DNA from 2 places in the Streptomyces sp. TAA204 genome. Region 1 is predicted to be linked to the other one. Evidence: riboswitches for the same ligand, from Rfam matches in the RefSeq annotation. Region 1 holds a riboswitch; the other holds the start of a gene.
The links. Region 1 has a riboswitch for glycine ahead of gcvP (aminomethyl-transferring glycine dehydrogenase). Riboswitches for the same ligand answer to the same signal wherever they lie in the genome.
Positions count from the first base shown of each region.

Region 2: linked by a shared signal. The riboswitch ahead of gcvT (glycine cleavage system aminomethyltransferase GcvT) and the one ahead of gcvP (aminomethyl-transferring glycine dehydrogenase) in region 1 are both predicted to bind glycine.

Region 1 covers NZ_AUKW01000019.1:269-15,059, reverse strand. The annotation lists gene H343_RS0120370 (hypothetical protein) at 1-598, shown strand, start outside; gene H343_RS0120365 (DUF5999 family protein) at 882-1,088, shown strand; gene gcvP (aminomethyl-transferring glycine dehydrogenase) at 1,169-4,054, opposite strand; glycine riboswitch at 4,243-4,340, opposite strand; gene H343_RS0120355 (PRC-barrel domain-containing protein) at 4,599-4,979, shown strand; gene H343_RS31755 (DNA polymerase IV) at 4,990-6,417, opposite strand; gene H343_RS0120345 (MerR family transcriptional regulator) at 6,451-7,026, opposite strand; gene H343_RS0120340 (bifunctional nuclease family protein) at 7,252-7,725, opposite strand; gene H343_RS36060 (FHA domain-containing protein) at 8,152-8,595, opposite strand; gene H343_RS31750 (DUF881 domain-containing protein) at 9,111-10,076, opposite strand; gene H343_RS0120325 (small basic family protein) at 10,082-10,414, opposite strand; gene H343_RS0120320 (DUF881 domain-containing protein) at 10,411-11,310, opposite strand; gene H343_RS0120315 (mannose-1-phosphate guanyltransferase) at 11,371-13,866, opposite strand; gene clsA (cardiolipin synthase ClsA) at 13,977-14,585, opposite strand; rRNA gene rrf (5S ribosomal RNA) at 14,746-14,791, opposite strand, start outside.
Region 2 covers NZ_KE384281.1:286,378-301,168, forward strand. The annotation lists gene H343_RS0125865 (ABC transporter substrate-binding protein) at 1-700, opposite strand, end outside; gene H343_RS0125870 (ABC transporter permease) at 787-1,788, opposite strand; gene H343_RS0125875 (enhanced serine sensitivity protein SseB C-terminal domain-containing protein) at 2,248-3,033, opposite strand; gene H343_RS0125880 (enhanced serine sensitivity protein SseB) at 3,233-4,003, opposite strand; gene H343_RS0125885 (hypothetical protein) at 4,188-5,255, shown strand; gene H343_RS32915 (AAA family ATPase) at 5,415-6,095, opposite strand; glycine riboswitch at 6,260-6,369, shown strand; gene gcvT (glycine cleavage system aminomethyltransferase GcvT) at 6,514-7,713, shown strand; gene gcvH (glycine cleavage system protein GcvH) at 7,952-8,332, shown strand; gene glyA (serine hydroxymethyltransferase) at 8,398-9,672, shown strand; gene H343_RS0125910 (L-serine ammonia-lyase) at 9,863-11,245, shown strand; gene H343_RS0125915 (TerD family protein) at 11,349-11,933, shown strand; gene H343_RS0125925 (ABC transporter substrate-binding protein) at 12,503-13,828, shown strand; gene manD (D-mannonate dehydratase ManD) at 13,856-14,791, opposite strand, start outside.

The DNA of each region.
Region 1 (14,791 bases):
GCAGGTTCCCCCGGCCCCGCCCGCCGCATCCCACAGTGTCCTCGCGGCGCTGCGCTCCCCCGGCGCGACGCACCGCGGCCGCACACCTCTCGCACCGGGCGGCGCCCCCTGCTCGCTCCAGCCCGAACTGCCGCTCCCGCTGCACGAGATGGCCTCCTTCGACCCGCCCCGCGGAGGTTCCCTCACCCGGCTCGCCGGCTGGAGGTTCCTGCTGCGGGAGAGCGGCGCACCGGCAGGCGCCCCCGCCGCCGGCGCGGCGGAGACCGTACTGACCGCCGACGGCTGGGCGTTCGCCTGCTTCAGCGAGGGCCCGTACGTCACCTCGACGCAACGCGCCCTGAGACAGGCGGAGTCGATGCCCGGGTCCTACCAGCCCCGGCTGCTGTCCGTACCCCAGCTGTACATGCTGACCCTGTGGCTGCACACGGACGCGGACGCCGACGCCTCCGGGGGCACCCCGCTGCCCGCGGACGTGCTGATACCGCTGGCGCCCGCCCCGCCCGGCATCACCCCCCACCTGCCCCGCCGGGTGGATGCGCTGCTGCCGCTGCTGACCCGTCGCGTGGCGACAACTCCCCTGCTGCGGACGCCTGTTTGAGATCAGTGCGGTACGGTACCGCCTACCGCGTCCGGTGATCCCCCGTGACGTCGGCCCGGGTGCCTGCCCGAGAACGGCAAATCATCCCGAAGCGCAACCCAGTTGAAGGCAACCACCCGCACGGGTGATGCGTCTGTCCTGGTCGAGGAGTGGTGACGCGAAATCCCTGCGGATTCGTCTCCGCGGGGGAACACTGGGGACAGACCGATGAACGGGGGCGGCCATGGACACCACGGCCAGTCGCAGTACACACACCACGACACAACGGAAGACGACAGCGAAAATGTGCCAGCACCAGCCACCCTGCCCGACAGCCGAATCCGCCGACCGGGAAGCCGCCCACCCTGTGGCCCACTTCCCGGAACAGGGCTGGAGCCTGCTGTGCAACGGAGTACTCCTCTTCGAGGACACCGGTGAGCTGTTGCCGGACGGCAAGATCATCGATCCGCACCGCCCGCTCGACAGCCGTAACGTCGCCACCGCTGCCTGATCCCACCGCGCTGGCGGACCAGGGCCGGCCCGGCACTCTGCCGCACCGGCCCTGACCTGTGCTCCAGGCCGAACGTTCCGTCAGCTGTCGTACTCCTCCACCGGCGGGCAGGAGCAGACCAGGTTGCGGTCCCCGAAGGCCCCGTCGATCCGCCGCACCGGAGGCCAGTACTTGTCCGAGGCGCTCACTCCGGCCGGGAAGACGGCCTCCGCCTTCTCGTAGGGGTGTTCCCAGGAGCGGGTGAGCTGCCGCGCCGTGTGCGGTGCGTTGCGCAGCGGGTTGTCCTCCGCAGGCCATTCCCCCGAACCGACCTTGTCGATCTCGGAGCGGATCTCGATCATGGCCTCGCAGAAGCGGTCGAGTTCGGCGAGGTCCTCGCTCTCGGTCGGCTCGATCATCAGCGTCCCCGGCACGGGGAACGACATCGTCGGCGCGTGGAAGCCGTAGTCGATCAGCCGCTTGGCCACGTCGTCGATGCTCACCCCCGTCTGCTTGGTCAGCGGCCGCACATCGACGATGCATTCGTGCGCGACGAGTCCGCGCGGTCCCGTGTAGAGCACCGGATAGTGCGGCTCCAGGCGCTTGGCGATGTAGTTCGCCCCGAGCACGGCCGTCTGGGTCGCGCGGCGCAGCCCCTGGGCACCCATCAGCCGTACGTACGCCCAGGAGATCGGCAGGATTCCGGCCGAGCCCCAGGGCGAGCCCGAGACCGGGCCGATGCCGCCGGCGGGCCCCGCGGCCGGCTGCAGCGGGTGGTTGGGCAGGTGCGGCGCGAGGTGCTCGCGCACACCGATCGGGCCGACGCCCGGGCCGCCGCCGCCGTGCGGGATGCAGAAGGTCTTGTGCAGATTCAGGTGGGAGACGTCCGCACCGAACTTGCCCGGCCTGGCCAGTCCCATCAGGGCGTTGAGGTTCGCGCCGTCCACGTAGACCTGTCCGCCCGCGTCGTGCACGGCCCCGCAGATGTCGGTGATGTGCTCCTCGAAGACCCCGTGCGTGGAGGGGTAGGTGACCATGAGCACGGCGAGTTCGTCGCCGTACTGCTCGATCTTCGCGCGCAGGTCGCCGGTGTCGACGTCGCCGTCGTCGCTGGTCCTGACCACCACGACGCGCATCCCGGCCATGACGGCGCTCGCCGCGTTCGTACCGTGCGCCGAGGACGGGATGAGGCAGACGGTGCGCCGGTCCTCGCCGCGTGAGCGGTGGTAGGCGCGTACGGCCAGCAGTCCGGCCAGTTCACCCTGCGAGCCGGCGTTGGGCTGCAGGGACACCCGGTCGTAGCCGGTGATCTCCGCGAGCTGCTCCTCGAGCTGGCGGATGAGTGCGACGTAGCCCTCGGCCTGGTCCAGGGGCGCGAAGGGGTGCAGCGCACCGAACTCGGGCCAGGTGACGGCCTCCATCTCGGCCGTGGCGTTGAGCTTCATCGTGCACGACCCGAGCGGGATCATGCCGCGGTCCAGGGCGTAGTCCCGGTCGGCGAGCCGGCGCAGGTAGCGCAGCAGCGCGGTCTCCGAGCGGTACTCGTGGAAGACGGGGTGCGTGAGGTAGTCGTCGGTGCGCAGCAGGCCCTCGGAGAGGGCGTCGGCGGCCCGGGAGTCCAGCTCCTCGATGTCCGCCTCGACGCCGAACGCGGCCCACACGGCCGAGAGCTGGGCGCGTCCCGTGGTCTCGTCGCAGGCCATGCCGACGTGGTCGGCGTCCACCTGCCGCAGGTTCACCCCCGCCTCACGTGCCCGGGTGACGACCTCGGCGGCGCGGCCGGGGACGCGTGCGGTGACGGTGTCGAAGTAGCTGCCGTGCACGATCTCGACGCCGCCCGCGCGAAGACCGCCGGCGAGGATCGTGGCGAGGCGGTGGGTGCGCCGGGCGATGCCCGCCAGCCCTTCCGGACCATGGTGCACGGCGTACATGCCGGACATCACCGCGAGCAGCACCTGCGCGGTGCAGATGTTGCTGGTGGCCTTCTCACGGCGGATGTGCTGCTCACGCGTCTGCAGGGCGAGCCGGTAGGCCTGGTCGCCGTCCGCGTCCTTGGAGACGCCGACGAGACGCCCGGGCAGGCTGCGGGCGTGCTTCTCCCGCACCGCCATGTAGCCGGCGTGCGGGCCGCCGAAGCCCATGGGGACGCCGAAGCGCTGGCTGGAGCCGACGGCGATGTCCGCGCCGAGCGTGCCGGGCGAGGTGAGCAGGGTGAGCGCCAGCAGGTCGGCCGCGACCGTGACGATCGCACCGAGTCCGTGCGCCTGCTCGATGACGGCCCGCGGGTCGCGTACGGCGCCGGAGGCTCCCGGGTACTGCAGCAGCATCCCGAAGACACCGCGATCGGCCACGTCCGCCGGGATGCCCTCGTCGAGGTCGGCCACGACGACCTCGACGCCGGCGGGTTCGGCACGGGTGCGCAGGACGGCGACGGTCTGCGGCAGGCAGTCCGCGTCGACGAGGAAGACGCCTTGCTTGACCTTGCCGACACGGCGGGAGAGCGCCATGGCCTCGGCCGCGGCGGTCGGCTCGTCCAGCAGGGACGCTCCCGAAGTGGGCAGGCCCGTCAGATCGGCGACCATGGTCTGGAAGTTGAGCAGCGCCTCCAGGCGGCCTTGCGAGATCTCCGGCTGGTAGGGCGTGTACGCGGTGTACCAGGCGGGGTTCTCCATGATGTTGCGTACGATCACCGGCGGCGTGAAGGTGCCGTAGTAACCGAGGCCGATCATGGTGGGCAGAACCTCGTTGCGCCCGGCGAGGTCACGCAGTTCCGCCAGCACCTCCGCCTCGGTCCGGGCGGGGGCCAGTTCCAGGGCCTCACCGCTCTTGATCGCCTCGGGGACTGCGGCTGCCGTGAGTTCGTCGAGTGAACCGTATCCGACCTGCGCGAGCATCTTGGCCCGTGCTCCGGCGTCAGGGCCGATGTGCCGCCGTTCGAAAGGAGTGCCGCGTTCCAGGTCGTTGAGGGGGATGCGGTTGGCAGTCATCTGCGGGGGCCTCCTGGTCACTGTGACCTACGAGGGACACCACGGCACGGGTGCCCGGACGGCCTCCCCCTCTGTCATCGCAACCTGAGAGCTTCACCGGCCCGGCCCGCTGTGCGGGCAGCCCGGCTTTCACCGTCGGTGAGGGAGAGCCCAGGCACTGCATGGCCCGCCCTGCTTTCCAGAGTGACCTCACCCGCGCGGTACGTGAGCCTGAGAGATTCCGGGGAGGAGTTGCTCCTTCGGCGCCCCCGGCGCTGACGCCGGAGGACTCTCCCGCTCGGGGTCGTCAGCCACTTTCGAGACTACCAGCGCTTCCCGTCACGGGAACCGGAGGTGCACTCGAGTGGCCAACAGCTCGGATATGCCTTTGGGTGGTAATACGGCTTGTACGTCCGGCTTCCGGCGTCCTCGACGCCCCCGGCGCCGCGTCTGCGCGGCGGCGGGAAACGGGGCCGAGGGAGGGGTTCGTCAGACCGTCGGACCCAGGACCGGCCACGGCTCGAACCGCGCCCGGCACCCCAGTCGCGACCAGTTGGAGGGACCGGTGCAGACCGACATCGACCCGAGGAGCCTCATCGGGCGCAGAGCGCTCGACGCGAGCGGCTGCAAGATCGGAACGGTCGGCGAGGTGTACCTCGACGACGCCACGGGCGCCCCCGAGTGGGCCGCCGTCCGCACGGGTCTCTTCAGACGCGAGGCCCTGATCCCTCTCGAACCGAGCGAACTGGTCGGCGACGTACTCCGGGTGCCCTTCGACCGGGCGCTGATCAGGAACACCCCGGTGCTCGGTGTGGGCCGGCACCTCTCCCCCCGGCAGGAGCTGCAGCTCTACCTGCACTACGGGCTGGACGTTCCCGCAGCCGCGGAGGGCCCCTCTCCCGGCCCCGACCGGGACTTCGGGCGCATAGCGGGGTCGGAGAGCTGAACGCCGGTGATCAGTACGGCCGGGCGTCGCCGGTCCGGCCCGTGGGCTCCTGCCGCTGCGGCTTTCCGGGGCCCGCCATGGCGGCCAGCGGAGGCGGTTCGCTGCTGTGCAGGTCCGGATCGTCGACGGCGAAGGTGCGCACCCTGCCGGGCGGCGATCCGGGTGTCTCGAACCGTACGGTGACGCGGCCCACGCCGCTGCCCTGCACCCATCCGCAGCCGTGTTCGGCGTGCCGTACGTCGCGGCCAGGAAGCCAGCGGCGCTCGGCGGGCGGTCCGGCGGCCCCGGACGCCGCCACCCGCCCCCCGGCCGCCTCATCCTCCGAAACGCTCCCCCCGGGTGTCTCCGCGTCGGCAGTCGCCTGTGCCTGGGCGAAGAGGTCCTCCTGGGTGAAGTCCGCGAGCCCGGTGACACCCACACCGAGCAGCCGCACCCCGGCCGTGGTGTCCACGGTGTCGATCAGTCTGGCCGCAGCCTCGCGCACCACACCCGCGTCGTCGGTGGGACCTCGCAGCGTCTCGGAACGGGTCAGCGTGGAGAAGTCGTAGCTGCGCACCTTGATCACCACGGTGCGCCCCGACCTCCCCGCCGCCCGCAGCCGCTCCACGCAGCGGGAGGCGAGCCTCGCCACGTGCGCCCGGACGAGGATCCGCTCCGTGAGGTCCACGTCGAAGGTGTCCTCCACCGACACGGATTTCGCGTCCCGCTCAGCGATGACCGGGCGGTCGTCCCAGCCGTTCGCCATCGCGTACAGGGATGTGCCGTGCGCCCTGCCGAGCAGCCGCAGCAGCTCCGCCTCACCCGCTTCCGCCGTCTCCCCCACCGTGGTGATCCCGGAGCGGCGCAGCACCTCAGCCGTGGCGGGTCCGACGCCCGGCAAGGTGCGTACGGGCATCGGGGCGAGCAGGTCCCGTTCCGTTCCAGGCTCGATGACCCGCAGTCCGTCGGGCTTGGCCTCCTCCGAAGCGATCTTGGCCAGCATCTTGGACCCGGCCAGTCCGACGGAGCCACTCAGACCTGTGGCCTCCCGGATCATGCCGCGCAGGCGCTCGCCGACCGCCTGTGCGGCCGCGGAGTCGGCGGAGGCGAGCACCTCCCCCGCTTCCAGGTCGACAAAGGCCTCGTCGAGGCTGAGCGGCTCCACGAGGGGGGAGTGTCCGGCGAGGATCTCCATCACCGCTTCGCTGACCTGCCGGTAGAGGCCGAAGCGCGGGATGAGGTACGCGGCGTTGGGGCACAGCCGACGGGCCTGAGCCATGGGCATGGCGGAATGGACGCCGAAGACCCGGGCTTCGTAGGAGGCGGTGGAGACCACTCCGCGCGGCCCGAGACCGCCCACGACGACCGGCTTCCCACGGAGGCTGGGCTTGGACGCCTGTTCCGCGGCGGCGTAGAAGGCATCCATGTCCAGATGCAGGATCGTCGGTGCGCTTCTCACATTCCTCGATGCTGCCGCATGCCTCTGACAGTCTCAGCCGGCGCGGTTGCGCCGCCGTGCCAGTTCGTCCCCCGGATGGTCGCCGGCGACGGTCTCGCCGGTCGCGACGGACTCTCCGTGGAGCTGCGACAACGCGCCCTCGACGTCCTTCCAGACCACGCCGACAGCGATACCGAAGACACCCTGGCCGCCCTGCAGCAGGTCGACGACCTCGTCGGGCGAGGCGCACTCGTAGACGGTGGCGCCGTCACTCATCAGCGTCATCTGTGCCAGGTCCGTCATGCCACCGGAGCGCAGATGCTGCACGGCGGTGCGGATGTTCTGCAGCGACACCCCCGTGTCGAGCAGCCGCTTGACGATCTTGAGGACGACGACGTCGCGGAAGCTGTAGAGCCGCTGGCTGCCCGAGCCGTAGGCGGGCCTGATACTCGGCTCCACCAGGCCGGTGCGCGCCCAGTAGTCGAGCTGGCGGTAGGTGATGCCGGCCGCCGAGCAGGCGGTGGGCCCTCGGTAGCCGATCGAGTCGTGGACGTGACCCTCGCATCCGGATTCCGCCGGGGCGGTCCGCGCCGCGGAACCCGCGGGCGGAGGGGGGTCTTCCGCTGCCATACCGTCGCCGGTACTTCTCACGCCGACCTCCGTCCTCCGCATCCCGGGGTAGACCCCCGGGATCTGCTCACCGAAGGTAGGCAGTCACCAGGGGTGCGTCAACGATCGCCACACTAGGCACGCCGAGTGACAATCACCCAAGGAGTGGTTTCCCGTAACCGCGCACGGGGAACTGCTGGCCCTTCACGACCGCAGGACGCAGGCGGAAACGCGCCGGCACGGGGGTCACTGGCTGCTGGTCCCGAAATCCTCGGGCGAGATCTGGTCGAGGAACTCGCGGAACTTCTCCACCTCGTCCTCCTGCTCGTCAGGGATGGCGATCCCCGCGTCCTCCAGCACAGCGTCACTGCCGTAGATCGGTGTCCCGGTACGCAGCGCGAGCGCTATGGCGTCGGAGGGACGCGCACTGACCTCGACCCCGCTGGCGAAGACGAGCTCGGCGTAGAAGACACCTTCCCTCAGATCCGTGATCCGGACAGCCGTCAGCTCCTGCCCCACCGCTTCCAGAACGTCCTTGAACAGATCGTGGGTCAGTGGGCGCGCAGGAGTCATGCCCTGCTGCGCGAAGGCGATTGCAGTGGCCTCCCCGGGGCCGATCCAGATGGGGAGGTACCGGTCGCCACCCGCTTCCCGCAGCAGCACGATCGGTTGATTGGAGGGCATTTCGACCCGCACACCCACAACGTCGAGCTCGTTCACACAGCAACCCTAGGCCGTGCCCCGCCTGTTTGGGTAGTCGGGACCCGCCCTGAGCTGTCGTATGAACCGACTCGGCCGGGAAAGATCGGTCACAGCCCCGAAGGCAGGAGCAAATCCGCAGGGCAGGGGGCACATGGGCCTCGGAAGACCGGCCCGGTGGACGCACCCGGGTGGCGCGGCCGTCCCGGCGTCCGCTGAGCGCCCCGCGGCCCGCGCAGGCGGGTCATGGCCCGTCGTGCAGGGCCCCGCAGGCACCCGGCGCGGGCACGGACAGGCCGGTGAACGGGTGAGGGTGACATCGCACACGTCCGAAACCCTCAGCGACGTCGGGCTCTGCGTGCCCGTCGGCGGGAGTCCTCACCGTCCGGCGGTGCCTTCAGGGCGCCGCCGGACGGTGAGGATGTTGCGGCGTGGACCGGGAAGAGGTCAGACGGCGCGCTGACTGGCGAAGAAGACCAGCCTGTACTTGCCGATCTGCACCTCGTGGCCGTTGGACAGCGGGACGCCGGCCTCGATGCGCTCACGGTTGACGTAGGTGCCGTTGAGGCTTCCGACATCCGAAACGGTGAAGACGCCGTCCGGCCCGCGCCGGAACTCCACGTGCCGTCGGGAGACGGTCACATCGTCCAGGAAGATGTCACTCTCCGGATGACGGCCGGCGGTGGTCAGCTCACCGTCCAGCAGGAAGCGGCTTCCCGAGTTCGGTCCACGGCGCACCACCAGCAGTGCGGAGCCCAGAGGGAGTGCGTCGACCGCGGCCTGCGCCTCGGGAGACAACGGCGGCGACTTCTGGCCTGTCGCCTCCGCCTCGTACGCCTCCAGACCGGAGATCGAGATCGTGGAAGTCGTCTCGGAGGACCCTTCGGCCACGGGCGACCCGCCCCGAAGCGGTGCCCCGCAGTTCGAACAGAACCGGCTCGCCTCGGCGACCTGCGTCCCGCACCTGCTACACACCGGCACGGCGTTCCCTCCGCCCGTCGAGTTCGATGGTGATCCGGAACTTATGCGGCCCGACGCTCCGGGGTCAACCGAAGCCCTGTCGCCGCCACCAGCACCGTCGCCGCCCTGAGCACCGACCTCGTCACGGAACAGCGGCCGCTCGGCGCTCTCCGCGTCAGGACCCGCCCCGGGCCCCTGCTGCCGCGAGGAGCCGTGCCGCGCGGCTTCGCCGCCATCGTTCTGGCGGCCCTTGCCGAACAACCTTGCAAAAAAACTCACGGGCGATTCCCCTCGCACGAAACAGACCCGCCCGTGGGGCAGGACAGACCCTCGATGCTCTCACTCGGCCGATCGTGACGCCCAGACAACGTCCCTGACCTTCGGACAGTTTCCCTCACGCGATGGTCACCGGGTCCGTCGGCCCCCCGCAAGCCTTCCCGACCCTCTCACCGCGATGATGACCGAGCGTAATCAGGACGCTTCGCAGAGCGCAAGGCGTCCACGACGATCTCCTTGGAGGCCGTCACGGACGCCTCCGCCTGCTCCTTGCGGAGCGTCTGGACGACGCCGCCGGGAATGTTCAGCGCCGGCTCGAGGTCCTGGGGCTTGCCGATCACCTGAAAGCGGTACGGCTGGCTGACCTTCTTGCCGTCCACGCGCACCCCGCCCGGGGTGTCCGAGAAGTAGGTGCTGGCCACCACCCGGACGTTGTTGATCTCTATCGCCTCGGCGCCCGCCGCCCGCAGCTCCTGGACGGCGTCAAGGAGCATGTCCGCCTCCACAGCGCCGCGGGTGTCGGTCACGGTCAGTTCGATCCCCGGTCCCCGGGCACCGACCGTACCGGCCAGAACGCCCAGCTGGCGGGCCTTCTGCCGGGTCTGCTTCCGGGCCTCCTCGGCCTGGTCCGAGCTGTTCTCCAACTCGGTGCGCTGGTTCTCGAGGCTTTGCTTCTCGTCCTCAAGGCGCTCGGTGCGGTCGTCCAGCTCGTCGAGGATGCGCACGAGGTCTTCCTGCCGGGCTCCGCGGAGCGAGCTGTTCTCGCTGGTGGAGCGCACCTGGATGGCAAGGCCCAGGCCCAGCACGAAAAGCAGCAGCGCGACGATGAGCTGCGCCCGTGTCACACGCGGCGGCCACACCGCCTGGGCCAGGCGCTGACGCCCCGTGCGTTTGTCCTTACGCCCTTCTGCCGAGGGTCCGGACGGCTCCTGCTCCCCGCCCTGCGGGTCTGAGTCTCCCTCCGCTCCCCCGGCCTCGGACGTCTCCTCCGGGGCCGGTGGCTTCCCGGCGTCCCCCGCGCCGTCTCCCTCTGCGCCCCTGCGGCTCTCGGGGCGGTCGTCACCACCGGGAGTGCCAGCGGACGCCGGTTGCTCCGACGGCAGCTCGCCGGGGTGCTTGTTGTCGTCGTCGCTCATCGGCCTCACGCCCGGAAGACGTGCCGGCGGATGGCCGCCGCGTTGGAGAAGATGCGGATGCCGAGCACGACGACGACGCCCGTCGAGAGCTGCGCCCCCACGCCCAGCTTGTCGCCGAGGAAGACGATCAGCGCGGCGACCACGACGTTCGACAGGAACGAGACGACGAACACCTTGTCGTCGAAGATCCCGTCGAGCATGGCGCGCAGCCCGCCGAAGACCGCGTCCAGCGCCGCCACGACGGCGATCGGGAGATAGGGCTCGACCAGCGTCGGGACGACGGGCCGGACGACGAGTCCGGCCACGACTCCCACGATGAGGCCCAGTACGGCGATCACGATCTGCTGCCCTCTCCTGTCTGCACGGGCTCTGCCGTTCTTACGATCAGGCTCGGCGCGGCAGGAAGCCGCACGTCGTCCTGGGTGCTCAAGCTGGAACGCACACCGTAGTTCTCCTGCAGCACCTGCAAGTACTGGCCGTCGGCGCTGTCCTGGAAGGTGCTGCTGAGCTTCTGCCCCGGCCCCAGCGCGAGCAGAGTGTACGGCGGCACGAGCGGTTTGTTGTCCACGAGTATCGCGTCACCGGCGGCGCGGATCGCCGAAAGAGCCGTCAGACGCTGGCCGTTGACCGACACCGCCTCCGCACCCGACTCCCACAGGCCGTTCACCACACGCTGCAGGTCCCGGTCCCGCACCCGCCCGTTGTCGGAGAAGCCGCTGCCCTGCCGCGGGCCGCCCGTGTCACTGTCCCGGGTGTCCTTGGCGTCGTCGACGAGGAGTTTGACGCCGGGGCCGTGGACCGGGAGGGCACCGGACAGCAGCCCGACGGTCTCCGCCTCTTCGCCACCGTGCTTCTCCAGCGCCTTTCGCTGCTTCTCCTCGACGTCACGGCGCAGCCTGTCGACGTTCCCCTGCAGCGCGTCGGTGCGCCGGTCGCCCTCGTCGATGCGGGAGATCAGCTCCTGGCGCTCCTTGGCGAGTTCGGGTGCGGAGACCCTGGCCTCGGCCGCGCCGACGGTGACCACCAGCGCCGCGAGGATCAGTCCGGCGGCGAGCCACAGCTTGGCCCGCACGGTACGCGGCATGCCCGAGCGGCCCTCTTCAGCACGCCGGGCAGCCGCCTGCGCGTACCCGTCGTCCAGGCTGTGGTCCATCGCGTTGGTCAGCAGCGACATGGAGGCATCGGGTCGCGCAGGCCGCGATGCGGTACTCCGTTCAGGGTGCTGCTGCGACATGACGCACATCGTCGCACGGCAGGGGTGCCGCCGCCGAATGGGCCCACCTGCTTGGGGGCGTCAGCGTCCGGCGCTGTCCACCACCGCCGACCACTCGTCCAACAGGGCCTGTGCGGAGGCCTCGTCGGGGCCTTCCGCCCACAGATGGGTGACCGCTTCCGCGGGGTCGGGGAGCACCATCACCCAGCGTCCGTCGGACTCCACGACGCGGACGCCGTCGGTCGTGTCCACGGACCGGTCCGCCGCGGCCTCCACGACGGTCCGCATCACGAGCCCCTTCACGGCCCACGGCGTGGCCAGATCACGCTTGAGCACGTGCGCACGCGGAATTCGCGCGTCGATCTGGCTGAGCGTGAGCTGCGCACGTGCCACGAGGCCGGTGAGGCGTACGAAGGCTGCCGAGCCGTCGAAGACGGAGCTGAACTCCGGCGTGATGTAGCCGCCCCTGCCGTCGCCGCCGAAGACGGTGGTCTCTTCGCGGCCCACCCTCGTCAGGTCGTCGGGTGAGGTCGTCGTCCACTCCACCTGCGTGCCGTGGTAGGCCGCGACCTGTTCGGCGATGCGGGTCGTGGTGACCGGCAGTGCGACGGTACCGCTGCGCCGCTCCGCGGCGATCAGATCGAGCATCACCAGCAGGGCGCGGTCGTCCTCGACGATCCGGCCGCGCTCGTCGACGAGGGAAAGTCTTTCCCCGACAGGGTCGAAGCGGATACCGAAAGCGGCGCGCGCCGAGGCGACGATCTCCCCGAGCCGTGCGAGGCCGGCGCGGCGCTCGTCGGCGGTCTCGGTGGGACGTGACTCGTCGAGACCGGGGTTGACGGTCAGCGACTCGACGCCCAGCCGGCCCAGCAGACTCGGCAGGACGAGGCCGGCACTGCCGTTGGCGGCGTCCACGACGATCTTGAGCCCCGCCTCCGCGACGCCCGAGGTGTCCACGGCTCGCAGCAGCGCGCCCGTGTAGGAGTCGTAGAGGCTGGAGGGGAAGCGCAGGTCACCGATCTCGCCGGGGAACGCGCGCCGGTACTCCTGCCGCGCGAAGATCCGGTCGAGTTTGCGCTGCCCGGCCTGGGAGAGGTCGGCGCCGCGCTCGTCGAGGAACATGATGTCGACGTTGTCCTGGACACCCGGCGTCGTACGGATCATGATGCCGCCGGCGCTGCCGCGTGCGGTCTGCTGCCGTGCCACGGGGAGCGGTACGTTCTCCAGGTCCCGCACGTCGATGGCGCTGGTCTGCAGGGCGGAAATCATGGCCCGCTTCAGTGCCCGGGCCCCCCTGGAGTGGTCACGGGCCGTCGTGACGGTCGACCCCTTCTTCAGAGTGGTGGCGTAGGCACCGGCCAGCCGGACGGCCAGCTCGGGGGTGATCTCGACGTTCAGGATGCCGGAGACTCCCCGCGCGCCGAACAGGCGTGCCTGTCCCCTGGACTCCCAGATGACGGAGGTGTTGACGAACGCGCCGGCCTCGATGGTCTTGAAGGGATAGACGCGCACGTTGCCCTGCACGATCGATTCCTCGCCGACCAGGCACTCGTCGCCGATCACGGCGCCGTCCTCGATCCTTGCGGCCCGCATGATGTCCGTGTTCTTACCGACGACGCAGCCTCTGAGATTGGTCTGCTGACCGATGTAGACGTTGTCGTGCACAACGGCACGGTGGAGGAACGCACCACTCTTGACGACGACGTTGGAGCCGACCACGGAATGCTCACGGATCTCCGTGTCCGCCTCGACCTTCGCGTAGTCGCCGATGTAGAGCGGTCCGCGCAGCACCGCGTCCGGATGGACCTCGGCCCCTTCCGCGACCCACACCCCGGGAGAGATCTCGAAGCCGTCGATCTCGACGTCGACCTTGCCCTCCAGCACGTCGGCCTGTGCCTTCACATAGCTCTCGTGCGTGCCGACGTCCTCCCAGTAGCCCTCGGCGATGAAGCCGTAGATGGGCTTGCCTTCCTTCATCAGCCGGGGGAAGACGTCACCGGACCAGTCGACGGAGACGTCCGGCTCGACGTAGTCGAAGACCTCCGGCTCCATGACGTAGATGCCGGTGTTCACCGTGTCGGAGAAGACCTGGCCCCAGGTGGGCTTCTCCAGGAAGCGCTCGACCCTTCCTTCGTCGTCGACGATCGTGATCCCGAACTCCAGCGGGTTCGGGACGCGCGTGAGGCAGACGGTGACGAGGGCACCCTGCTGCCTGTGGTAATTGATGAGTTCGGTCAGGTCGAAGTCGGTGAGCGCGTCGCCGGAGATGACGAGGAACGAGTCGTCCTTGAGGGCCTCTTCGGCGTTCTTCACACTGCCGGCCGTACCGAGGGGCTTCTCTTCGTTGGCGTAGTCGAGCTCCATTCCGAGCTCTTCGCCGTCCCCGAAGTAATTCCTCACGAGCGAGGCGAGGAACTGCACCGTCACCACGGTCTCGCTCAGTCCGTGCCGCTTCAGCAGCCGCAGTACGTGTTCCATGATGGGGCGGTTGGCCACGGGCAGAAGCGGCTTGGGCATGCTCGCGGTCATGGGGCGAAGGCGGGTACCTTCGCCGCCGGCCATAACGACGGCCTTCATGTCGGAAGCGTCCTCCTCGGTAACGACGGTCGTACCGACTTCCCGATTCAGGACGGCCCACACATTCGGGTGGGGTCCGCCCCGGCCTCTACGACGCTGGAAAGGCAAGCTCAGTCGGTTGAGGTTCCCGTTCTGATCAGTCGGCGGACCTGGACCACGTAGAGGATCCCTGCCCACCAGTACAACGTCGTACCCCAGCCGGCGAACGCCCACCCGAGGATTGCAGCGAGTGACGCAATCCAGCCGGTTCCGTCACTGAGAAGCAGTAGGGGAAACGCGTACATCAGGTTGAACGTGGCAGCTTTGCCGAGGAAGTTCACCTGCGGCGGCGCATAGCCGTGGCGGTCCAGGACCCACACCATCACAAGCAGCAGCAGTTCCCTGGCCAGCAGAGCGAGTGTCAGCCAGAGCGGAAGGATCTCGCGCCAGGTGAGCCCGAGAAGGGTCGAGAGGATGTAGAGACGGTCGGCGGCAGGGTCCAGGATCCGGCCCAGATTGCTCACCTGGTTCCAACGCCGGGCCAGCTTCCCGTCCAGATAGTCACTGATGCCGCTCAGCGCGAGGATGAGCAACGCCCAGCCGTCACAGTTGGGTCCGCCGAAGACAGGCCAGAGGATCAGCCAGAGGAAGACCGGCACGCCTACCAGCCGGGCCATGCTGAGGATGTTCGGGATGGTGAAGACCCGGCCCCTGACGGCCTGCCTGTCCTGGACCTCCACCCGGGGCCTCCTGTGAGCAACCGAACCGACGACGCTCCTGACCCTACCGGCAGGGCGCTCGTCCCCGTCCACCGGGTCCGATTCCACCGCTTCCTCCGGATATGGGAGAAGCCCTGTCGGGTGTGGCGTGGCCACCCCGACAGGGCTTCTCTCACGTGTTGTTCGGCGGTGTCCTACTCTCCCACACGCTCCCGCATGCAGTACCA
Region 2 (14,791 bases), on a different contig from region 1:
ACTTGGACTTGGTGTCCTTGTCCTGGCGCACCGGCGAGGACGACGGCATGGCGAGCATCTGCTCGAAGTCACCGTTGCGCTTGGGCAGCTTGAAGACGATCTCGGTGTCGCTCGGCGTCTCGATGGCCTCCAGGCCGAGCTTGTCCTCGGACTCGTCCTTGTAGGGGCCCTTGTACTTGCCGTCCGGGTCGAGCGTGTCCTTGACGTAGACGGGACCGCCGGAGAGCACGTCCTGTGCCCACTGCCGCTCGATGCCGTACTTGATGTCCTTGGAGGTGACGGGCTTGCCGTCCTCCCAGGTGGCGTCCTCGCGCAGCTCGTAGGTGTAGGTCTTGCCGTCGTCGGAGATCTTCGCGGTGGACTTGGCCAGGTCCGGGACCAGCTCCAGGCTGTCCTTGCCCGGGGAGGGCTTGTTCGTGACGAGTTGACGCGTGTAGTACCGCATGAAGTCCCAGGCGAAGCCGTAGTAGCCGCGCGTCGGGTCCCAGGAGTCGGCGTCCTGTGTCCCGATGAACTTCAGCGTGCCGCCCTTCTTGTCTGACTCGTTGGCCATCTTGCCCCTGGCCGCGTTGAATCCGGCGGCTTCGCCGCCGCCGTTCCCGTCGCTGCTGCCGCCACCGCAGGCCGCCGTGGCCAGCAGCGCCGCGATCGCGACGGCCGACGCGGCCGTTCTGCGCATCGTTGTGCGTTGGATTGTCACGATCTCGAATCCTCCGTGTAGGTCACGGCCCGCACGGATGCGCCGGGCCCGGGGGCCAGGGCCGGAGCGGCCCTGGAGGTGGGGGGTCAACGTGTCCCCTTGGGGTCGAGCGCGTCGCGCACGCCGTCGCCGAAGAGGTTGAAGGAGAGAACGGTGATGAAGATGGCCACGCCGGGCACCACCATGAACATCGGGTCCGCCTCGTAGTAGCGCACCGCTTGCGAGAGCATCTGCCCCCAGGAAGCAGTCGGCGGCTTGACTCCCACACCGAGGAAGCTGAGCGCGGCCTCGGTGAGGATGTTGGTGGGGATCATCAGCGTGGTGTAGACGGTGATCGGTGCGATCAGGTTCGGCAGCAGCTCCTTGAAGAGGATGTAGCGCCGCCCGGCGCCGAGGCTGCGCGCCGCCTCCACGTACTCCCGCTCGCGCAGGGAGAGCGTCTGCCCGCGCACGATCCGGCCGATGTAGGGCCAGCCGAAGAAGCCGATGACGAGGATCATCACGGTCAGCCGGACGCCCGTACCCGTGAGCCCGAACATCTGGTTGGGGACCACGGAGATCAGGGAGATGATGAACAGCAACTGCGGGAAGGCCAGCAGCATGTCCATCACGCGGCTGATGGCCGCGTCCAGCCAGCCGCCGAAGTAACCGGCGAGAGCGCCCAGTACGGTGCCGACGACCACGGCGACCATCGCGGAGAGGAAACCGACGAGCAGCGAGACGCGGGCACCGTAGATGATCCGGCTGAAGATGTCCCGGCCGTTGACGGGCTCGACGCCCAGCAGGTGTTCGCCGCTGATGCCGCCCATTGACCCGAGGGGGGTCTGGAAGAGCGGGTCGATCTTGTCCTCGTGGTGCTCGCCGGGCGGATGCCCCAGCAGGGCGACGATGACCGGCGCGAAGACCGCGACCGCGATGAGCACCAGTACGACGATGCCGCCGGCCAGCGCCAGCCTGTCCCGCTTGAGACGGCTCCACGCGATCCGTCCGAGAGACCGTCCTTCGATCGCCTTGCCGGCGGAGTCGCCACCGAGAGCAGGATCGACGGGCGCGGTTTCCGCGGACGTGTCGTGCAGTGGTGCCGTCATCGTGGGGGAACCTCTCTCGGCCGGCGGTGACCAGCCACGCCCGCCGCTGTAGCGGCCAGTTGGCATGCAGTGCTTTTGACGAAGGCCAATGGCCTCAACGGTCGGGAGTCTTCATCGGCCCCGCGATCACCCGCCAGTCCCCCTGGGGAAAGGATGCCTAACTGTGATGTGACGCGTCAGGTTCCGTTATACGAACGGAACCTGACGACTATCGGAGCTGCGACCGCCACCCGAAAGGGCCGCCGACCTGCGGTTCTCGCTGCCGGCGCTGTCGTGGGCAGCCGCCACGCACGTCCCCGGCGCCCCACCTGGCAGACGAGTCGCCGACGGCGCGCACGACTGCACGAACGGACCGGGCGCGCGCCCCGCCGGGTCGCCGGCCGGAACCCGGCCGTGGCTCCGAACAGGCCCCGGTTCCAGGGCGGTCCGGACACCGCCTGGCTCGGCCCGCTACGCGGCTCAGTACGGCCGCGGATACCCGTAGCCGTGCCCGGGCACGGCGTTGGGGGCGGCGTGCGAGGCCACTTCGGCACTGGGGACGTCACGGTCGAAGAACGGACGGGAGTTGCGGCGCAGCCACATCGCGACCGGGTCGTAGTCGTCCGACATCGCCACGCTGGAGACCGGCAGGCCCTCCGGCACAGCCACCGCCGAATCCCGCATCATCCGCTGCGCCGACTCCACCGACTCCCGCCCGGTGTCGTACAGATCCAGACCGATCGCCAGATACGCCGCGCCCAGCGCGGGCTGCACCCAGCACCGGCGCAGTGAGCGCACGGACGGCGTGCGGTGCGCATTGTGGCTCAGCAGTGCGTAGAACTGCGCGATGTCCAGGCCGGGTTCGGTGATCCGCAGCGGACCCGCCGGGGACTGGTCCAGGCCGAGCGCGATGCGGCGCAGGTCCAGCCACGGGATGCCGACGCCGCCGCCCGCGGCGTGCGGGTTGAGCCAGATCCCCCACCGCTCGGGGAACAGGCCCGCGGCGATCTCACGGGCGGGGACGACCTCGTGCGCCCGGTCCCAGCCGGAGGCGGCGAGTTCACCCGCGGAGGTCACGCAGGGCGCGTATCCGAACCCCGCCACCTCCATGTTCCCGTACTGGGCGTCGGGAGCGCCCGCCTGGCCGTTCCAGAGGAGCATCCACACCTGGCTCTCGGCGAGCGCGTCGAGCAGCACCTCATAGGTGTCGTACCTCCCCGGCGACACCTGCCCCAGCAGCTGCTCGACGCCTGCACCCGCGCTCACGTGGCCGCCCTCTCTCCGTAGCCGCCCCGCCCGCGCACCGTGCCCGCACGGCCGGATGAGACGCGGCTCCGCTCGATGATCCGCTCCGGGCACGCGAACGCGGCCCTCCCCGTTGTCCCCGTCATCAAACCAGCTTAAGAGCAGCGGCCGACATCGGGCGTCGTACCACAGCGCTAGACCTCACGGCCGAGGAAGTGCTTCAGGGGCGGGTGTAGAAGGGACGCACGCACTGGCGCATCCAGTCCACGACCGGGTCCTGCGCCGCGTCCAGGAGCACCAGCTGCACGAGCCATTTCACCGGCACGCGGCCCAGCGCACGTCCGAGGGCGTCGTGGGCGGCCTGGCGGATCTCCGGGTCCAGCTCGTCCAGTTCGACGCCGATGAACAGCGCGGGGTCCTCGCCCTCGGTGCTGGCGAGGGCGCGCCGGGCCGTCCGGACCTGCGGCAGCGTCGAGAACTCGCCTGCCGCGGCGCCGAGGAAGTCCGCGGGCTCGTCCTGCCAGTCGGGCTCGAACAGCCGCACCCGCGCACCTCGCGCCACACCCCAGGCGGCCTGTTCCCCGGTGGTGTTCGCACACAGCTCGGCGACGGCCTCCGGCGGCAGGGGCACGCCGACCGTGCCCTCCGGGTTCACGGCGATGCCCACCTGGGGCGGCAGCCCGCGGGCGAACTCCCGGGCCGGCGCGACGGTGAAGGACATGTGGCTGCCGACGACGTGCAGGAACTCCGCCTCCGAGCTGAAGACCGGCACGAAGGGCGCGCCGTTCAGCTCCACCGTCGGGAGGTCGAGATTCGGGCTGGCAGGCCCGCCGCCCTCCGGGAGCGGAACCCATACGCTGCTGCGCCCGAGCACCTCCAGCAGCCGAGCGCCCGCATGGGGCACACCGAGGGAGGCCGCGAGGGTTTCCTCCAGCTCGTTCCCCGACCAGCCTCCACCGTGGCCGGGTCCGTACTGCTGCGGAATGGTCATGGCGGCAACCCTAGACGAGCAGCCGCGCGGCTCTCGCAGCGGAGCGGGGAAGCGGGGGCGGCGCCCCGGATGGCGGCAGTCCGGCACGGATGGCCACTCTCCGGTTGCGTTGCGCCATACGCCTCCGAATTGTGGACAGAGTCCCTTTTGACCAGCATTGACCTCTTGTTGGAGGAGCTGCTCCATGCACGCCACGAAGGCGGCCACCGCCGCGCTCACCGTCGCTCTCTCCGGTTCCCTCGTAGCCGGCCTCGCCGGTGCGGCCGCGGCCGGCACCCACCACACCCCGACCGTCACCGCCGCGGCCCCCGACGACACGAAGACAGCCGTTCAGAAGATCCGCACAGTCCGGGATCTGGGCCGTCTCGCCGAACTCACCGGCACCCTGGACCGCGTCACCCGCGACGAGGACGCCGGCCCGCAGCTGCGGCGTGAGGTGAAGGAGCGTGTGGACCGGCAGGTCCGCCGTGTCCTGGAGTCCGTCGAGCGGGCCCGCACCGCGAGGACACTGCCGGCGAAGGACGGAACCGTCCGGCAGAGCAGCAGGATCGTGAACGTCGGCGACGCCGCGGACGGCTACCGGCAGTCGGCGAGCCGCGTGGTCACCGTCACTCAGCACCACAACCTCCCCGACAGCGACGCGACCGAGGCGGCCGAAGCCATGGCCGACCGCCTCGCCGAGGTCAACGAGGCCGCCCTGGAGGAGCTCGGCCTCCGCGCCGGACCTGCCCGCACCCTGCCGGCGGCGGACTCCCCCCGCTCCCCGAAGGGCGCGATCACCAGCACCCTCATCGACCGCGCCACCCTCTCCTCCGGCGACCTCCGGCGGCACAAGGACGCCATCGAGGCCGTCGGCGACCTCATCGAGGGCGTCCTCGACGCACCCCGCGGGCGGCTCTCCCGTGAGGACGCCGACGAGCACTCCAAGGAGCTGGCCGAGGCGATGAACTCACTGCGCCGGCAGGCGGAGCGCGCCGGCGAGAAGGCGGCCGGCACCTCCTCCAGCAGGGCGGACGCACGCGACGCGGCGGAGCTCGACGCCGAGACCGTCGACGGTCTGGAGGCCCGCGCCGACGCACTGCTGAAGGCGTCCCGCGAGGGCGACACGGACAAGACCGGCACCGAGGCCGGCCGTCTGGTGAAGGCCACCGTGAACCTGCTGGCGGTGGCGCCCGCCGAGGAGAAGGAGGCCGGCACCGGGGAGATCGAGCGTGTCTGGGCGGGGACGCTGCTCTCGCCCATGCTGCGCTGAGCGCACTTGCCCGCGCGTTGCGCACCCGGCCGTCCGCCCGCGTCCACGGGGGGACGGCCGGGTGCGCGTGCGGTGCGTGCGGGGCTTCTCCGTTCGCCGCGGCGCACCGCACAGGCGAGGCCCTCCGCCGTGCAGCACCCAAGAGCCCCCTCGCGCCGCCTATTCGAAGGCCACTCCGCGCAGCGCCACGGCAGCGCCCCGGTCCAGCAGCACCACGGAGGCACAGCCGCGCGGCACCCGCCCGGCCTCCGCGGCCGCGACGAGACGCCGCACCGCCCTGCGGTGCCGCATGAACGCGTAGTCCGAGACCTGCCGGCCGCGCTCCGCCTGGCCGCGCAGCGCCGTCTCGGGCGGAACGTCCAGCAGGAGGAGGTGGAGGGCGCGTCCGCGCCGGCGGGCGTCCCTGGCAAGCCAGTTGCGCACCCAGGTCTGGCTGCCGCAGTCGTGCACGACGACGCTCACCCCGGAGGCGAGCGCGCCGCGCAGCAGCGCGTAGTGCGCGAGACGCACCAGGGGGCGGTAGACGCCGTAGGGAAGCCAGCGCGGCACCAGCGCCTCCCCCCGCTCCCGTACGTCCTGGGAGTCGATGCGGCGCACGGTGTCCTGCAGTGCGACGACGCGGCGAATCAGCGTCGACTTCCCGCTGCCGGGAAGCCCCGAGACCACGACCCTGTCGCCCGCGGGGAATCGCAGTGTCCTTCTCTCCGACGTGCCGCGCAGATCCTCGGGGGCGACTTCTCCCCGCATCGCCACCGCGGAGAGCGGCCGATGTCCGTCCGAACCGGGCTGACCGTACCGCGACCCCGTCACCGTCGCGTACGCACTGCGCAGGCTGTCCACCTGATCGCCCCTCCCCGAATAGGGCCGCCCTCGGCGGCTCAACTCCGAGAGTGTCAAGAAACGGTAATGCGCATCAAGGCGGCCGCTGCCCTCCCGCTGCACGCCCCGTCGACGCCCATGCCGTGCCGTGCCATGATGTGCGGGCCAATTGCATACAGGCCGTTCGAATCCACGCGGGAGAGTTCCCGGTCGCGCGCAGTGGCGCGGCCGACCGGGGCGCCGAAGGAGCAAGTCCTCCCTTGAATCTCTCAGGCACCGATACCGCGCAGGATGAGGCAGATCTGAAAAGCGGGCCGCCCACGGGCGGCTCCACCCACGGTGCAAGCCACCGGCCGTACTCAAGGGCTCGTGGCGAACCTCTCAGGTTCCGATGACAGATGGGGAGGACATCCGCGTCACCGAGCCATGGGAGCCTGACATGAGCGACACCAGCGAGACCGGCGGCGGCACCGCCTCCGGCGGCGTTCCGCGCACCACCGCGCTCGACGCCACCCACCGCGCCCTCGGCGCGACGATGACGGACTTCGCCGGCTGGGACATGCCGCTCCGCTACGGCAGTGAGCGCGACGAGCACATCGCCGTACGCACCCGCGCCGGCCTCTTCGACCTGTCCCACATGGGCGAGATCACCGTCGACGGGCCGCAGGCGGGCGAACTCCTCGACTACTCGCTGGTGGGCAACCTCTCGGCCCTCGCCGTGGGCCGCGCCCGCTACACCATGGTCTGCGACACCTCCGGCGGCATCCTCGACGACCTGATCGTCTACCGCACCGGCGAGCAGACCTACATGGTCGTCGCCAACGCCGCCAACACCCAGGTCGTGCTCGACGCGCTGCGCGGGCGCAGCGAGGGCTTCGAGGCGGCCGTGCGCGACGACCGGGACGCGTACGCGCTGATCGCGGTCCAGGGTCCGGAGGCCGCCGGCATCCTCAAGGGCCTCACGGACGCGGACCTGGACGGGCTGAAGTACTACGCGGGGCTGCCGGGCACTGTCGCCGGGCGCGACGCGCTCATCGCCCGTACGGGGTACACCGGCGAGGACGGCTTCGAGCTGTTCGTCTCCCCCGGGGACGCCGTCGCCGTGTGGGAAGCGCTCACCGAGGCCGGGTCGGCCGCCGGGCTCGTGCCGTGCGGTCTGAGCTGCCGGGACACGCTGCGCCTGGAGGCGGGCATGCCGCTGTACGGGCACGAACTGAGCACGCGGATCACGCCGTTCGACGCGGGCATGGGCCGGATCGTGAAGTTCGAGAAGACCACGAACGGGGGAGATTTCGTCGGCCGCGAGGCCCTGGAGGCCGCAGCGGGCGGCCCTCCGGCACCAGCGGGGTCGCAGCCCGGGGCCGGTGCCGGTCAGGCGCCGCGGCGCAAGCTCGTCGGGCTGATCGCACAGGGACGCCGGGTGCCGCGGGCGGGCTACACCGTGGTCTCCTCCGGCGGATCGGTGATCGGCGAGGTCACCTCCGGAGCTCCCTCGCCCACCCTCGGCAGGCCCGTCGCCATCGCGTACGTGGACCAGGAGCACGCCGAACCGGGCACCGAGGGCGTCGCCGTCGACATCCGCGGCACGCACGAGCCGTACGAGGTCGTGGCGCTCCCCTTCTACAAGCGGCAGCGCTGAGAGAGGGCAGCGTCCGGGCGCACGCCATGGCCGTGAACGTGCCCTCACTCTCCCGGTTCCGCCGGACCCGTCCTGTCGTCTCCCACGGCCCCGCTGGGAAGGATCTTCCGTGGCCCGGGTGCCCGCGGCGTCCTTCCGGGCACCGTGAGGCACCGGCGGGCAGCAGGCACCCGCCGCACGTGTCCCACTGGCCAAGACCGTTTTCCTCCGTCCCCCTCACATCCAGGAGAATCGCACCATGAGCAACCCCCAGCAGCTGCGCTACAGCAAGGAGCACGAGTGGCTGTCGGACGCCGACGACGGCGTCTCGACTGTCGGCATCACGGCACACGCCGCCGACGCGCTCGGCGACGTCGTCTTCGTACAGCTGCCCGCGGAGGGCGACTCGGTCACCGCGGGCGAGCCCTGCGGTGAGCTGGAGTCGACCAAGTCCGTGAGCGACCTGTACGCACCGGTCTCCGGCGAGATCACCGAGATCAACCAGGACGTCGTGGACGACCCGGCACTGGTCAACTCCGCCCCGTTCGAGGGTGGCTGGCTGTTCAGGGTGCGGATCTCCGACGAGCCCGACGACCTGCTCTCCGCCGCCGAGTACGACTCGTTCACCTCCGGCAGCTGAGCGCCCGCGCCACGCTCCGGAACGCCCCGATCCGTCCGCCCGGACTCGCCACCAGGGATGGTTTCATGTCGCTTCTGAACAGCTCTCTCCACGAGGTGGACCCGGACGTCGCCGCCGCCGTCGACGCCGAACTCCACCGCCAGCAGTCCACCCTCGAGATGATCGCGTCGGAGAACTTCGCTCCCGTCGCCTCGCTGGAGGCGCAGGGCTCGGTCCTCACCAACAAGTACGCCGAGGGCTACCCGGGGCGCCGCTACTACGGCGGCTGCGAACACGTCGACGTCATCGAGAACATCGCGCGCGAGCGCATCAAGGAGCTCTTCGGCGCCGAGGCCGCGAACGTGCAGCCCCATTCGGGTGCCTCCGCCAACGCCGCCGCGATGTTCGCACTGCTCAAGCCGGGCGACACCATCATGGGCCTGGACCTGGCCCACGGCGGGCACCTGACGCACGGCATGAAGATCAACTTCTCCGGCAAGCTCTACAACGTCGTGGCGTACCACGTCGACGAGGAGACCAGCCAGGTCGACATGGACGAGGTCGGGCGGCTGGCGCGTGAGCACCGGCCGCAGATGATCGTCGCCGGATGGTCCGCCTACCCGCGGCAGCTCGACTTCGCCGCCTTCCGCCGCATCGCGGACGAGGTCGGCGCCTACCTCATGGTCGACATGGCCCACTTCGCCGGCCTGGTCGCGGCGGGGCTGCACCCCTCCCCCGTGCCGTACGCGGACGTGGTCACCACCACCACCCACAAGACGCTCGGCGGGCCGCGCGGTGGTGTGATCCTCTCCAAGCAGGAGTTCGCGAAGAAGATCAACTCGGCGGTCTTCCCCGGTCAGCAGGGAGGCCCGCTGGAGCACGTCATCGCGGCGAAGGCGGTCTCGTTCAAGATCGCGGCATCCCAGGAGTTCAAGGCGCGCCAGCAGCGCACCCTGGACGGAGCCAGGCTGCTGGCCGAGCGGCTGCTGCGGCAGGACGCCGTGGACGCTGGCGTCTCGGTGCTCTCGGGCGGTACGGACGTCCACCTCGTCCTGGTCGACCTGCGCAACAGCGAACTCGACGGCCAGCAGGCCGAGGACCGGCTGCACGAGGTCGGCATCACGGTCAACCGCAACGCCGTGCCGAACGACCCGCGGCCGCCGATGGTCACCTCCGGGCTGCGCATCGGCACGCCCGCGCTGGCGACCCGCGGCTTCCAGGAGGAGGATTTCCGGGAGGTCGCCGACATCATCGCCGATGCTCTGCTGCCCGCCTTCGACGAGGACAAGGCGAAGTCGCTGAGCGCACGCGTCACCGCCCTCGCGGAGAAGCACCCGCTCTACCCGGGGCTGGGCAAGTAACCGGCGCATGACCTGAGGAGGCCCCGCCCGGGCACCTCGCCCGGACACTCCGGGGCCTCCTCGGGCACCGGGACGGCCGCACCGCGGGCACCCCGGTGCCGCGGGACCCGTTCTGCACCGCAGGGAAGACCACACCGGCACGCAGGCACTGCCACAACCAGAGCACGGACACGGAAAGGAGGCCGCCGCCATGGCGATCTCCGTCTTCGACCTCTTCTCGATCGGCATCGGCCCGTCCAGTTCGCACACGGTCGGCCCGATGCGGGCCGCCCGCATGTTCGCCGGCCGGCTCAAGAACGAGGGCGTGCTGGCGCACACCGCGTCCGTCCGTGCGGAGCTGTTCGGCTCGCTCGGGGCGACGGGGCACGGACACGGCAGCGCCAAGGCCGTCCTGCTCGGGCTGGAGGGCGAGTCGCCGCGCACCGTCGACCCGGAGACGGCCGACGACCGCGTCGCCGCCATCCGCTCGTCGAAGGTGCTGCGGCTGCTGGCCACGGAGATAGGGGACGCCCACGAGATCCCCTTCGACGAGGCGACCGGGATGGTCCTGCACCGGCGGCGCTCCCTGCCGTACCACGCCAACGGCATGACCCTCTTCGCCCATGACGCCTCGGGCGCACCGCTGCTGGAGAAGACCTACTACTCGGTGGGCGGCGGCTTCGTCGTCGACGAGGACGCCGCCGGCTCCGGCCGCATCAAGCTCGACGACACAGCGCTGACGTACCCCTTCCGCACCGGCGACGAACTGCTGCGCATGACCCGCGAGACCGGCCTGTCCGTCTCCGCGCTGATGCTGCAGAACGAGAAGGCGTGGCGGTCGGAGCAGGAGATCCGGGCCGGGCTGCTGGAGATCTGGGACGTGATGCGTCAGTGCGTGGCGCGCGGTCTGACGCAGGAGGGCATCCTGCCGGGCGGGCTGAAGGTGCGCCGGCGGGCGGCCACCGCGGCGCGTCAACTGCGCGCCGAGGGCAGCCGGGAGGCGCACGCGATGGAGTGGCTGACCCTCCACGCGATGGCGGTCAACGAGGAGAACGCGGCGGGCGGCCGGGTCGTGACCGCACCCACCAACGGAGCAGCGGGCATCATCCCCGCCGTCCTGCACCACTACACGGAGTTCGTGCCGGGCGCCGACGAGGACGGCGTCGTGCGCTTCCTGCTGGCCGCCGGCGCCATCGGCCTGCTCTTCAAGGAGAACGCCTCCATCTCCGGCGCCGAGGTCGGCTGCCAGGGCGAGGTCGGTTCCGCCTGCTCCATGGCGGCGGGCGGCCTGGCGGAGGTCCTCGGCGGCGGCCCGGAGAAGGTGGAGAACGCAGCGGAGATCGGCATGGAGCACAACCTGGGCCTGACCTGCGACCCCATCGGCGGGCTCGTCCAGATCCCCTGCATCGAACGCAACGGCATGGCCGCCGTGAAGGCCGTCACCGCGGCGCGGATGTCCCTGCGCGGCGACGGGCGCCACCACGTCTCACTCGACAAGGCGATCAAGACGATGAAGGACACCGGCGCCGACATGAAGGTCAAGTACAAGGAGACGGCGCGCGGCGGCCTCGCGGTCAACGTCATCGAGTGCTGAGCGGACCGCCTGCGATCCCGGCCCGTACCAGGTGCGCGGAACGCCGGAGGGGCCAGGCACACTTGGTGCGTCGCAGTTCAGTCATCAAGAGGGGGTTCCACACATGATCACGCTCACGAAGGAAGACGGCCCGGCGGATCTGGCCGGAGTGACCCACATGTCCATCGGGGTGTCGTGGGACCCGACCGCCGGGAGCAGCGGTGGGGTGATGGGCAAGCTCCGCCGCAAGAAGGGCACCGACCTCGACCTGATCGCCGTCGCGATGCACGGCGCGGACCCGGTGCGCCTCGCGGGCCTCGACTCCCTCGACCCGATGGGCAACGGCTCCCTGGTGCACAGCGGCGACAACCAGACCGGGCACGGGGACGGCGACGACGAAACGGTGAAGGTCGACTTCGCACAGATCCCGTCCCACATCACCGCCGTCGTCTTCGTCGCGGCCGCCTACAAGAAGGGGAGCTCCTTCCAGCAGGCGCGGAACATCAGCTTCAAGGTGTACGACTCCACCGGAGGCAGCTCTCAGCAGGTCGCCGACATCTGGCCGAGCCTGCTGACGGCGGACAACGGCTGCGCAGTGGCCAAGGCCATCCGTGTCGGCGACAGCTGGCAGCTCGAAGTGATCAATGAGACGGGGAAGGTCAAGCAGGGGGACGAGCTTTCCCTCATGCGCTTCGCCACCAGCAAGTAGCAGCGGCAGGGCCCGGGAACCCGCTCGGTTTCCGGGCCGCCGCCGCAGCGGCGGCACAGCTCGCGGCCCGCGCGGTGGAGCCCCCGGCTGTGGGCCCGGGGACACAGGGGCCGGCCGGGCTCACCGCATCACGCGCACACCGGCGCCGTCGGCCCGTACCCCCGCGAACCGGCCACCGGGCCTCAGGTTTCGGCCAGATCCGTCGATTTCTGGCCCGCGCCCCTCGCCCGTCACTCCCGTTTTCTCTCGGCATCGGTACCGGAACGGGCAGCTCCAGAAGGCAGAACGGGCACACGGTGAATCCGTGATGGAGCGTCATCGCTGTTCAGCGCCGCGACGGCCCGCCCGGAAACGGGCACACCCAGTCACAGACGAAGCCCATTCGGGCCGATTGACAGCCCTCACGGGCATGTAGAACTCTCCGCACGCTTCCGCATCACTGCATCCCGGTGTCCTGGAACCCCCGGGCGGTCGGACACCCGAGCAGGGACCGCGCAAGGGCCCACGACGAGGAGAGCGCTGTGCACATGCCCACGTTCAAGTCCGTATCCAGGGGAAGAACAGCACGGATGACAGCGGCGGGTCTCGTCGCCACGGGACTGCTCACGGCGTGCAGTTCCAGCGAGGAGCGCCCGGCCGACGACAAGTCCATCAGGGTGGTGATGGTGGACAACCCGCAGATGCTGGAGCTGAAGAAGCTCACGGCCGAACACTTCACGAAGAAGACCGGGATCGAGGTCGACTTCACCACACTGCCCGAGAACGAGGTGCGCCGGACGATCCACAGAGACTTCTCCGAACAGTCCGGCCAGTACGACGTCGCCACGATCAGCAACTACGAGACACGCACCTACGCCGCACGCGGCTGGCTCAAGCCGCTGGACGCCCACATCAGCAAGGACCGCGCCTTCGACCAGAGCGACATCCTGCTGCCGCTCCAGCTCTCCCTCAGCGGCGCCGACGGCAAGGTCTACGCCGAGCCCTTCTACGGCGAGTCCTCCTTCCTGATGTACCGCAAGGACGTCTTCGAGAAGCTGGGTCTGAAGATGCCCGCCGAGCCCACCTGGCAGGAGGTGGAGGAGCTCGCCGGGAAGGCCGACGGGGCCGAGGAGGGCATGAGCGGCATCTGCCTGCGGGGGCTGCCCGGCTGGGGCGAGATGACGGCCCCGCTGACCACGGTCGTGAACACCTTCGGCGGCACCTGGTTCGATAAGAAGTGGGACGCCGGGCTCAACTCGAAGGCATTCACCGAGGCCGCCGGGTTCTACGTCGATCTCCTGCGCGAGCACGGCCAGCCGGACCCCGCCGGCAGCGGCTACTCCCAGTGCCTCGAGACCATGAAGAGCGGCAAGTCCGCCATGTGGTACGACGCGACGGCGGGCGCCGGATCGCTGGAGGCGGAGGATTCCCCGGTGGGCGGCAAGATCGGCTACGCCCAGGCGCCGGTGGAGAGGACCGAGTCCTCCGGCTGGCTCTACACCTGGGCGTGGGGGGTGCAGAAGGCGTCGCAGAACTCCCGCTCCGCGTGGGAGTTCATCTCCTGGGCCTCCAGCAAGGAGTACGAGGAACTGGTCGGCCGGGAGTCCGGCTGGGCCAACGTCCCCGCCGGCAAGCGCAAGTCGACGTTCGAGAGGGCCGCGTACAAGGAGGCCGCGAGCGCCTTCCACCGGCAGGCCGAGAAGGCGATCACCAGCGCCGACCCCCGGTCGCCGGGTGTGCAGGACCGTCCGACCGTCGGCATCCAGTTCGTCGGCGTCCCGGAGTTCACGCAGCTGGGCGACAGCGTCTCCGCCGAACTGAGCGCCGCCGTGAAGGGGGAGCAGTCCGTCGCGGCGGCACTGCGCAAGGGGCAGCGGGAGGCGGAGAAGGTCGGTGCGAAGTACAGGGAACGCTGACGTGCGGCCCTTCGTCCCGCGGCGGCCTCACCAGTCGTGGACCGTCCCGTCGGCGAGCCGGTTGACGGGCAGGTAGGCGGGTTCGTACGGGAAGCGGGCGGCGGCCTCCGCGTCGAGTTCGACGCCCAGCCCGGGGACGTCGGACGGGTGCAGCAGTCCCTCCTCGAAGGTGTAGGAGGTACGGAAGACCTCCAGGGTGTCCGGAGAGTGCCGCATGTACTCCTGGATGCCGAAGTTGTGCACGGCCAGGTCCAGATGGAGCGCGGCGGCCATGCCGACCGGGGAGATGTCGGTGGGCCCGTGCAGGCCGGAGCGGATGCCGAAAACGGCGGCATGGTCGAGCAGCTTCTTCATCGCGGTGACGCCGCCGGTGTGGGTGACCGCCGAGCGCACGTAGTCGATCAGCCGCTCGCTGAGCAGAGTGGTGTAGTCGTGCACCGAGTTGAAGACCTCGCCGATGGCCAGAGGCGTGGTGGTGTGCTGACGGATCAGGCGCAGCGCGGCCTGGTCCTCGCCGGGGGTGGCGTCCTCCAGCCAGAACAGGTCGTAGGGCTCCAGCGACTTGCCCAGCTTCGCCGCCTCGATGGGCGTCATGCGGTGGTGCCCGTCGTGCAGCAGCGGCAGACCGGGCCCGAACTCCGCGCGTACGGCCTCGAAGACGCCCGGCACATGGCGCAGGTAGGCCCGGGTGTCCCAGGTCTCCTCGACGGGCAGGGCAGGGCCACGGCCGGCGCGGCGGGCCGGTTCGTAGTCGTAGCGCTCGCCGGAGCCGGCGTGGGAGGCGGCCACGCCGTAGACGGAGTCCAGTCCCGGCACTCCGGTCTGCACGCGGATTGCGCGGTAGCCCGCCTCCAGGTGGGCGCGGACGGAGTCGAGCAGCTCTGGGATCTCCCGTCCCGAGGCGTGGCCGTAGGCGAGGGCGCCGCGGCGGCTGGCGCCGCCCAGCAGCTGGTACAGCGGCAT